DNA from 3 places in the Shinella sp. Sh6 genome. Region 1 is predicted to be linked to each of the others. Evidence: riboswitches for the same ligand, from Rfam matches in the RefSeq annotation. Region 1 holds a riboswitch; each other region holds the start of a gene.
The links. Region 1 has a riboswitch for thiamine pyrophosphate ahead of thiD (bifunctional hydroxymethylpyrimidine kinase/phosphomethylpyrimidine kinase). Riboswitches for the same ligand answer to the same signal wherever they lie in the genome.
Positions count from the first base shown of each region.

Region 2: linked by a shared signal. The riboswitch ahead of thiB (thiamine ABC transporter substrate binding subunit) and the one ahead of thiD (bifunctional hydroxymethylpyrimidine kinase/phosphomethylpyrimidine kinase) in region 1 are both predicted to bind thiamine pyrophosphate.
Region 3: linked by a shared signal. The riboswitch ahead of thiC (phosphomethylpyrimidine synthase ThiC) and the one ahead of thiD (bifunctional hydroxymethylpyrimidine kinase/phosphomethylpyrimidine kinase) in region 1 are both predicted to bind thiamine pyrophosphate.

Region 1 covers NZ_AP044005.1:3,821,585-3,823,837, reverse strand. Annotated here, with positions in the region: gene ACZ5TO_RS18295 (LysE family translocator) at 1-308, shown strand, start outside; gene thiD (bifunctional hydroxymethylpyrimidine kinase/phosphomethylpyrimidine kinase) at 312-1,121, opposite strand; TPP riboswitch at 1,161-1,257, opposite strand; gene ACZ5TO_RS18285 (peptide chain release factor 3) at 1,469-2,253, opposite strand, start outside.
Region 2 covers NZ_AP044005.1:3,419,651-3,421,903, forward strand. Annotated here, with positions in the region: gene thiP (thiamine/thiamine pyrophosphate ABC transporter permease) at 1-117, opposite strand, end outside; gene thiB (thiamine ABC transporter substrate binding subunit) at 119-1,126, opposite strand; TPP riboswitch at 1,165-1,275, opposite strand; gene ACZ5TO_RS16395 (MFS transporter) at 1,370-2,253, opposite strand, start outside.
Region 3 covers NZ_AP044005.1:2,926,400-2,928,652, reverse strand. Annotated here, with positions in the region: gene thiC (phosphomethylpyrimidine synthase ThiC) at 1-998, opposite strand, end outside; TPP riboswitch at 1,090-1,206, opposite strand; gene ACZ5TO_RS13975 (Bax inhibitor-1/YccA family protein) at 1,520-2,236, opposite strand.

The DNA of each region.
Region 1 (2,253 bases):
GCCGGGCCTTCTCCATCCTGCGCAAGGGCGTCCTCACCAATATCCTCAACCCGAAGCTCTCGCTGTTCTTCCTCGCCTTCCTGCCGCAATTCGTGCCTGCGCAGGCACCCGATGCGACGGTGCGGATGCTCTTCCTCGGCGGCGTCTTCATGGCGCTGACCTTCCTGGTCTTCGCGCTCTATGCCGCGCTTGCCGCGGGGCTGCGCCGGCAGGTGCTGGGCCGGCCGAAGGTCATGCTGTGGACCCAGCGCAGCTTTGCCGCCGCCCTCGGCCTGATGGGCCTGCGGCTGGCGCTCGCCGACCGCTGACGCCTATCGCCAGAGCGCATGGAAATGGTGCAGCGGGCCGTGGCCGGAGCCGACGGAAAGCGCATCCGCCCCGCGCACCGCACCGGCGACGAAGCGCTTCGCCGCCGCCACGGCCTCGGCAAGGGGCCGCCCCTTGCCGAGTTCCGCCGCAAGGGCACTCGACAGCGAGCAGCCGGTGCCGTGCGTGTTGCGCGTCGGCACCCGCACGCCTTCGAGCCAGCGCACGCCCTCCGCCGTCGCCAGCACGTCCGGGCTCTCAGTGCCCGGCAGATGCCCGCCCTTGAGCAGAACCGCCTTCGGGCCGAGCGCAAGCAGGCGCCGCGCCTGATCCTCCATGCCGGCCCGGTCCACGGCTTCCGCCGCCCCGAGAAGCGCGGCGGCTTCCGGCAGGTTGGGCGTCAGTACGCTCGCAAGCGGCAGCAGCCGGCGCGTCAGCACCGAGACGGCCTCCGCCGCCAGCAGCGGGGAGCCGCCCTTGGCGATCATCACCGGATCGAGCACGACGGGAACCGCGCGGTGCGGCGCGAGCGCATCCGCCACGGCTTCGGCGATCTCCGCCGAGGCGATCATGCCGATCTTCACCGCATCGATGCGGATATCGCGGAAGACATCGGCGACCTGCGCCGTAACGAAGGCGGGCGGCACGGGATGGACGGCGGAGACGCCTTGCGTGTTCTGCGCCGTGAGAGCCGTCAGCGCCGCCATGCCGTAGGTGCCGCAGGCCGCGAAGGCCTTGAGGTCGGCCTGGATGCCGGCGCCGCCGGACGGATCGGACCCCGCGATGGAAAGGATGTTGGCAATCGTCTCGGCCATAGCGCCTCCTTCTAGCGGAGGCGGCCTGCGGGCGGCGGGAAACGGCACCCTGCGACTCCCTCCGCCGGCATGATCCGGTTCAGGTTCAAAGGGTGCTTCTCAGCCCGCCTGACGGCGGACGCCCCTGTCCGGGGAGGGTTGTCGCAGATGCGGGCGCGCGTGTCACGGGGAAAGTCGCAGGCGGAAGGTTGCCCCTCACCCTAACCCTCTCCCCGCGAGCGGGGCGAGGGGACGTGCCCCACGAACCGCTATTGCTTTAGGAAAACGGTGCGTCATACCCCTTCGCCCCGCTTGCGGGGAGAAGGTGGCCGGCAGGCCGGATGAGGGGCTAAGCGACGCCCGCCATCTCACGCCTTGCTGACGTGATACTCCTTGATGGCCACCATCTTGATCGCCGGGTAGCGCTCCGCCTCGTAGCGCAACGAGAAGGAATCCTGCGCGAGGAAGACCGGGTCGCCGTCGAGGTCGCGGGCGATGTCGCCGCGGCGCTGGGTGACGAACTTGTCGAGCTCGGCCGCGCTGTCGGACGAGATCCAGCGGCAGACGGAAAAACGCGACATCTCGAAGGAGACCGGCAGGCCGTATTCGGCCGAAAGCCGCTCCTTCAGCACGTCGAGCTGCAGCGCACCGACGACGCCGACGATGGCGGGCGAGCCGTCCTCCGGCGAGAAGAGCTGCACGACGCCCTCCTCAGCCATCTGCTGGAGCGCCTCCTTCAGCTTCTTGGCCTTCATGGCGTCTTCCAGCCGCACACGGCGCAGGATTTCCGGCGCGAAGTTGGGCACGCCCTCGAAGACCAGCGCCTCGCCCTCGGTCAGCGTATCGCCGATGCGGAGCGTCCCGTGGTTGGGAATGCCCACGACGTCGCCGGCATAGGCCGTATCGGCAAGCTGGCGCTGCGAGGCGAAGAAGAACTGCGGCGCCGAAAGGCCGATCGTCTTGCCCGTGCGGGCAAGGCGCACCTTCATGCCGCGCTCCAGCATGCCGGAGCAGACGCGGGCAAAGGCGATGCGGTCGCGGTGGTTCGGGTCCATGTTGGCCTGGATCTTGAAGACGAAGGCCGTCATCCTGTCTTCCGCGGCATGGACCTTGCGCACGTCCGCCATCTGGTCGCGCGGCGGCGGCGCGAAGG
Region 2 (2,253 bases), 400 kb from region 1:
CTCGCCCGCGTGGCCGAGCAGCACCACCGTCGCCGCGCCGACGAAGGCGACGACGCCGCAAAGGGCGAAAGCCCCTGCGGCGCGCAGCGTCCGGCGTTCGGCGCGGGCGAACAGCATCTTATTTCGCGCTCATGGCGGAAAGCCACTCGTCGATCCAGGCCTTGCGGTTGGCCGCGACCTCCTCCGAGGACATCAGGAAGGTCTTTTCCGGCTTCACCAGCGCGTCGAAGGCGGCCGGCAGCGGCTCCTTCGTCTTGCCGACGGGCATCATCCAGTTGGTTTCCGGGATGACCGACTGGAACTCGGGCCCGACCATGAAGGTCAGGAACTTCCGGGCGAGATCCTTGTCGTCGGAGGTGCGCGTCATTCCCGCCACCTCGATCTGCACGTAGTGCCCCTCGGAGAAGGCGGCCGCCTTGTAGCGCTCGGTGTTCTCCGCGATCACATGATAGGCGGGGGACGTCGTATAGGAGAGCACCATCGGCGCCTCGCCCTTGGTGAAGAGGCCGTAGGCCTCCGACCAGCCGGGCGTGACGGTCAGGACGCGGTCCTTCAGCTTGCCCCAGGCCTCGCCCGCCTTGTCGCCGTAGACGGACTTCACCCAGAGCAGGAGGCCGAGGCCCGGCGTCGAGGTGCGCGGGTCCTCGATGACGATCTTCTGCGAGGCGTCGCCCTCGACGAGGTCCTTCAGGCTCGACGGCGGGTTCTTCAGCGTCTCGCTGTCATAGACGACGGCGAAATGGCCGTAGTCGTAGGGCAGGAACGTATCGTCGGAAAAGCCGCCCGGCACGGTGAGGCCTTCCGATGTCAGCCCGTGCTTTTCGAAGAGGCCCGTCGCCTTGGCCTCGGAGATGAGGTTGGTGTCGAGGCCGAGCACCACGTCGGCTTTCGTGCCTTCGCCCTCCAGCTTCAGGCGCGTGAGGAGCTCGACGCCGTCGGCCGCGCTCACCCACTCGACCTTGCAGCCGCAGGTCTTCTCGAAGGCTTCCTTGACCTTCGGCCCCGGTCCCCAGTCGGCGACGAAGCTTTCGTAGGTGTAGACGGTCAGCGTCTTTTCCTGCGCGAACGCGGGAAAGGCGAGGGATGCGGCAAGCGCCGCGATCGAAATGAGAACAGTCTTGCGCATCGGCGCCTCCTTGTCTGGTCACAAACGGGAATAGGGCGCTGGATGTGCCGTCTAATCCCTCCGCCGGTACGAGCCGGATCAGGTTCTTCGGGTTGGCGAAACCGCCTCTCAGCCGGCAGGCAAACCTGCGGGCACCCCGTTAGAGCAGGAGAAGGCATAATGCCGCGCGCGGCCGCGCGCAATAGCAAAGGCCCGGATGCGGGGTGCATCCGGGCCTCTTTTCGTGCGTGCTTCCGGCAAGGTTCAGTGCTTTGCCGGCAGGCGCGGCAGGAAGACCGTCAGGATGCCGAGCAGCGGCATGTAGGAGCAGGCCTTGAAGACGAAGCCGATGCCGCGGCTGTCGGCGACGCCGCCGAGCAGGGCCGCCGCAAGGCCGCCCGCGCCGAAGGCGAAGCCGAAGAAGATGCCGGCGATCATGCCGACGCGGCCCGGCACCAGTTCCTGCGCGAAGACGACGATGTTGGAGAAGGCCGAGGAGAAGATGAGGCCGATCATCACCGTCAGCACGCCCGTCCAGAAGAGGTTGGCATAGGGCAGCAGCAGCGCGAAGGGAATGACGCCGAGGATCGAGAACCAGATGACGAAACGCGTGCCGAAGCGGTCGCCGATCGGCCCGCCGAGGAAGACGCCGAGCGCCGAGGAGCCGAGGAAGAGGAACAGCATGAGTTGGGCCTGCTGCACGTCGAGGCCGAAGCGGTTGATCGTGTAGAAGGTGAAATAGCTCGAGATGCTGGAGAGATAGGCGTTCTTCGTCGTCGTCAGCAGGACGAGGACGGCGAGCGCCCAGGCGACCTTGCCGCGCGGCAGCGGCAGCTCGCGGCTCGCGGCCGGGCGGCTCGCGGCAAGCCGGCGCTCGCCGGCATACCAGTTGCCGACCCAGGTGAGGATGCCCATGCCGAGAAGGGCGACGACCGAGAGCCAGGCGACGCTCGTCTGGCCGAAGGGCAGCACGATGAAGGCGGCGAGCAGCGGCCCGAGCGCCGTGCCGGCATTGCCGCCGACCTGGAACATCGACTGGGCGAGCCCGTGCCGGCCGCCGGAGGCAAGGCGCGCGACGCGCGAGGATTCCGGATGGAAGACCGCCGAGCCGAGACCGATCAGGCAGGCGCCGAAGACGAGCACCGGGA
Region 3 (2,253 bases), 900 kb from region 1:
CCGCCGCGCGAGACGATGCCGGTGACGCGGTTCACGGTCAGCGGAATGTAGTGCAGCCGCACGCCGGCATGGATGGTGAAATAGTCGACGCCCTGCTCGGCCTGCTCGATCAGCGTGTCGCGGAAGACCTCCCAGGTGAGGTCCTCGGCGATGCCGTTCACCTTTTCCAGCGCCTGGTAGAGCGGCACGGTGCCGATGGGGACCGGCGAGTTTCGGACGATCCATTCGCGGATATTGTGGATGTTGCGGCCGGTCGAAAGGTCCATGACCGTGTCGGCGCCCCAGCGGATCGCCCAGACCATCTTCTCCACCTCCTCCGCCATGGAGGAGGTGACGGCGGAGTTGCCGATATTGGCGTTGATCTTCACCAGGAAATTCCGGCCGATGATCATCGGCTCGGCTTCCGGGTGGTTGATGTTGGCGGGGATGACCGCCCGTCCGCTCGCGACCTCCTGGCGGACGAATTCCGGCGTCACGAAATCGGGAATGTGCGCGCCGAAACTCTCGCCGTCGCGGGCGAGCGCCTCCTTCGCGGCCTTGCGGCCGAGGTTTTCGCGGATGGCGATGAACTCCATCTCCGGCGTGACGATGCCGGCGCGGGCATAGGCGAGCTGCGTCACGGCCCGGCCGTCCTTCGCGCGGCGCGGGCGGCTCAGCACCGGGAATTCCGGCGTCAGCCGCTCGCCGGTGGCAAAGCCGTTGTCCTCCGGGCGGACATGGCGGCCGTCATAGGCCTCGGTGTCGCCGCGGGCGGCGATCCAGCCTTCGCGAAGGCGCGGCAGGCCGGCCTCGATGGCAACGGCATGGGCGGGATCGGTGTAGGGACCGGAGGCGTCGTAGACGGTGACGGGCGGCTCGCCGGAGGTCGGATGCAGGGCGATCTCGCGCATCGGCACGCGGATATCCGGGTGCAGTTCGCCGGGAATGTGGATCTTCCGCGAGGCGGGCAAGGCGCCGGTCGTGACGGTGGGGGTGAGTTTCTGGGCGGCAATGTTCATCGGTGAGGCTCCAAGTTTGCAGTTGGAGACCCAGTCCTAGAGCCGGAATGATGGAAGGACGCCGATGCGCAATCCGGTTCACGGATTGCCCCTCACAGCGCTTGCACCGTCCCTACGCCAGTATGAACTGGATCAGGTTCAACGGGTCACTGCGCTGCGGATGCCAGCAGTATCTCAGCCCCTTGTCGGGACCCCCCTGGTGAATGCGGTAAGCAAAAACGCTATGGGAGGATTTGTCAACATAGGTATTTTATGTAAGTATTTGCTTACTTTTTGTTGCGCTGCGCATTGATGATATCTAGCTGAAACAACAATCGAATTACGCCCCGCGTGACGCCCTCTCCGTCGTCATCCTCGGGCTTGACCCGAGGATCCACCGAAACGGCACGCGTGGAATTTGGGGCATGGATCCTCGGGTCAAGCCCGAGGATGACGAAGGAGAGGGGAGAGAGGAGGGGCTTGGCGGAAAGAAAAACGGCGGGGCATAGCCCCGCCGTCCCAGTTGACGTGGCTTGGGAAAACTATTCCCGCTCGCCCGTGAAATTCAACAGCAGCTGGAAGATGTTGACGAAGTTGAGGTAGAGGGAGAGCGCGCCGAAGACGGCCATCTTCTGCTGGGATTCCTGGTCGATGTTCTCGGCATATTGCTCCTTGATGTTCTGCGTGTCCCAGGCGGTGAGGCCGACGAAGACGGCGATGCCGATCACCGAGATGGCGAACTGCAGGGCGGTCGAGCCGAGGAAGATGTTGACCACGGAGGCGATGACGACGCCGATGAGGCCCATCATCAGGAAGGAGCCGAACTGCGAGAGGTCGCGCTTCGTCACGTAGCCGTAGAGGCTCGTCGTGCCGAACATGGTGGCGGCGATGAAGAAGGTGCGGGCGATGCTCGTGCCGGTGAAGACGAGGAACACCGAGGCGAGCGAGAGGCCCATGACGGCGCAGAAGGCCCAGAAGGTCATCTGCGCGGCGCTTGCCGACATCGTCTGGATCCTGAACGAGAAGAAGAAGACGAAGGCGAGCGGCGCCAGCATCACCACCCATTTGAGCGGCGAGGTGAAGATCGGCACGTAAAGCGCCGGCGTGGAGCCGACGACAAAGGCGACGAGGCCGGTGATGACGAGGCCGGCGCCCATATAGTTGTAGATGCGCAGCATGTGCTGGCGCAGGCCCTCGTCGAAGAGGGCGGCCGACTGCGCCTGCGCGCCGTGGCCGTATCGCTGCTGGATGGGTTCCATGGTGGTTCTCCTTTGTA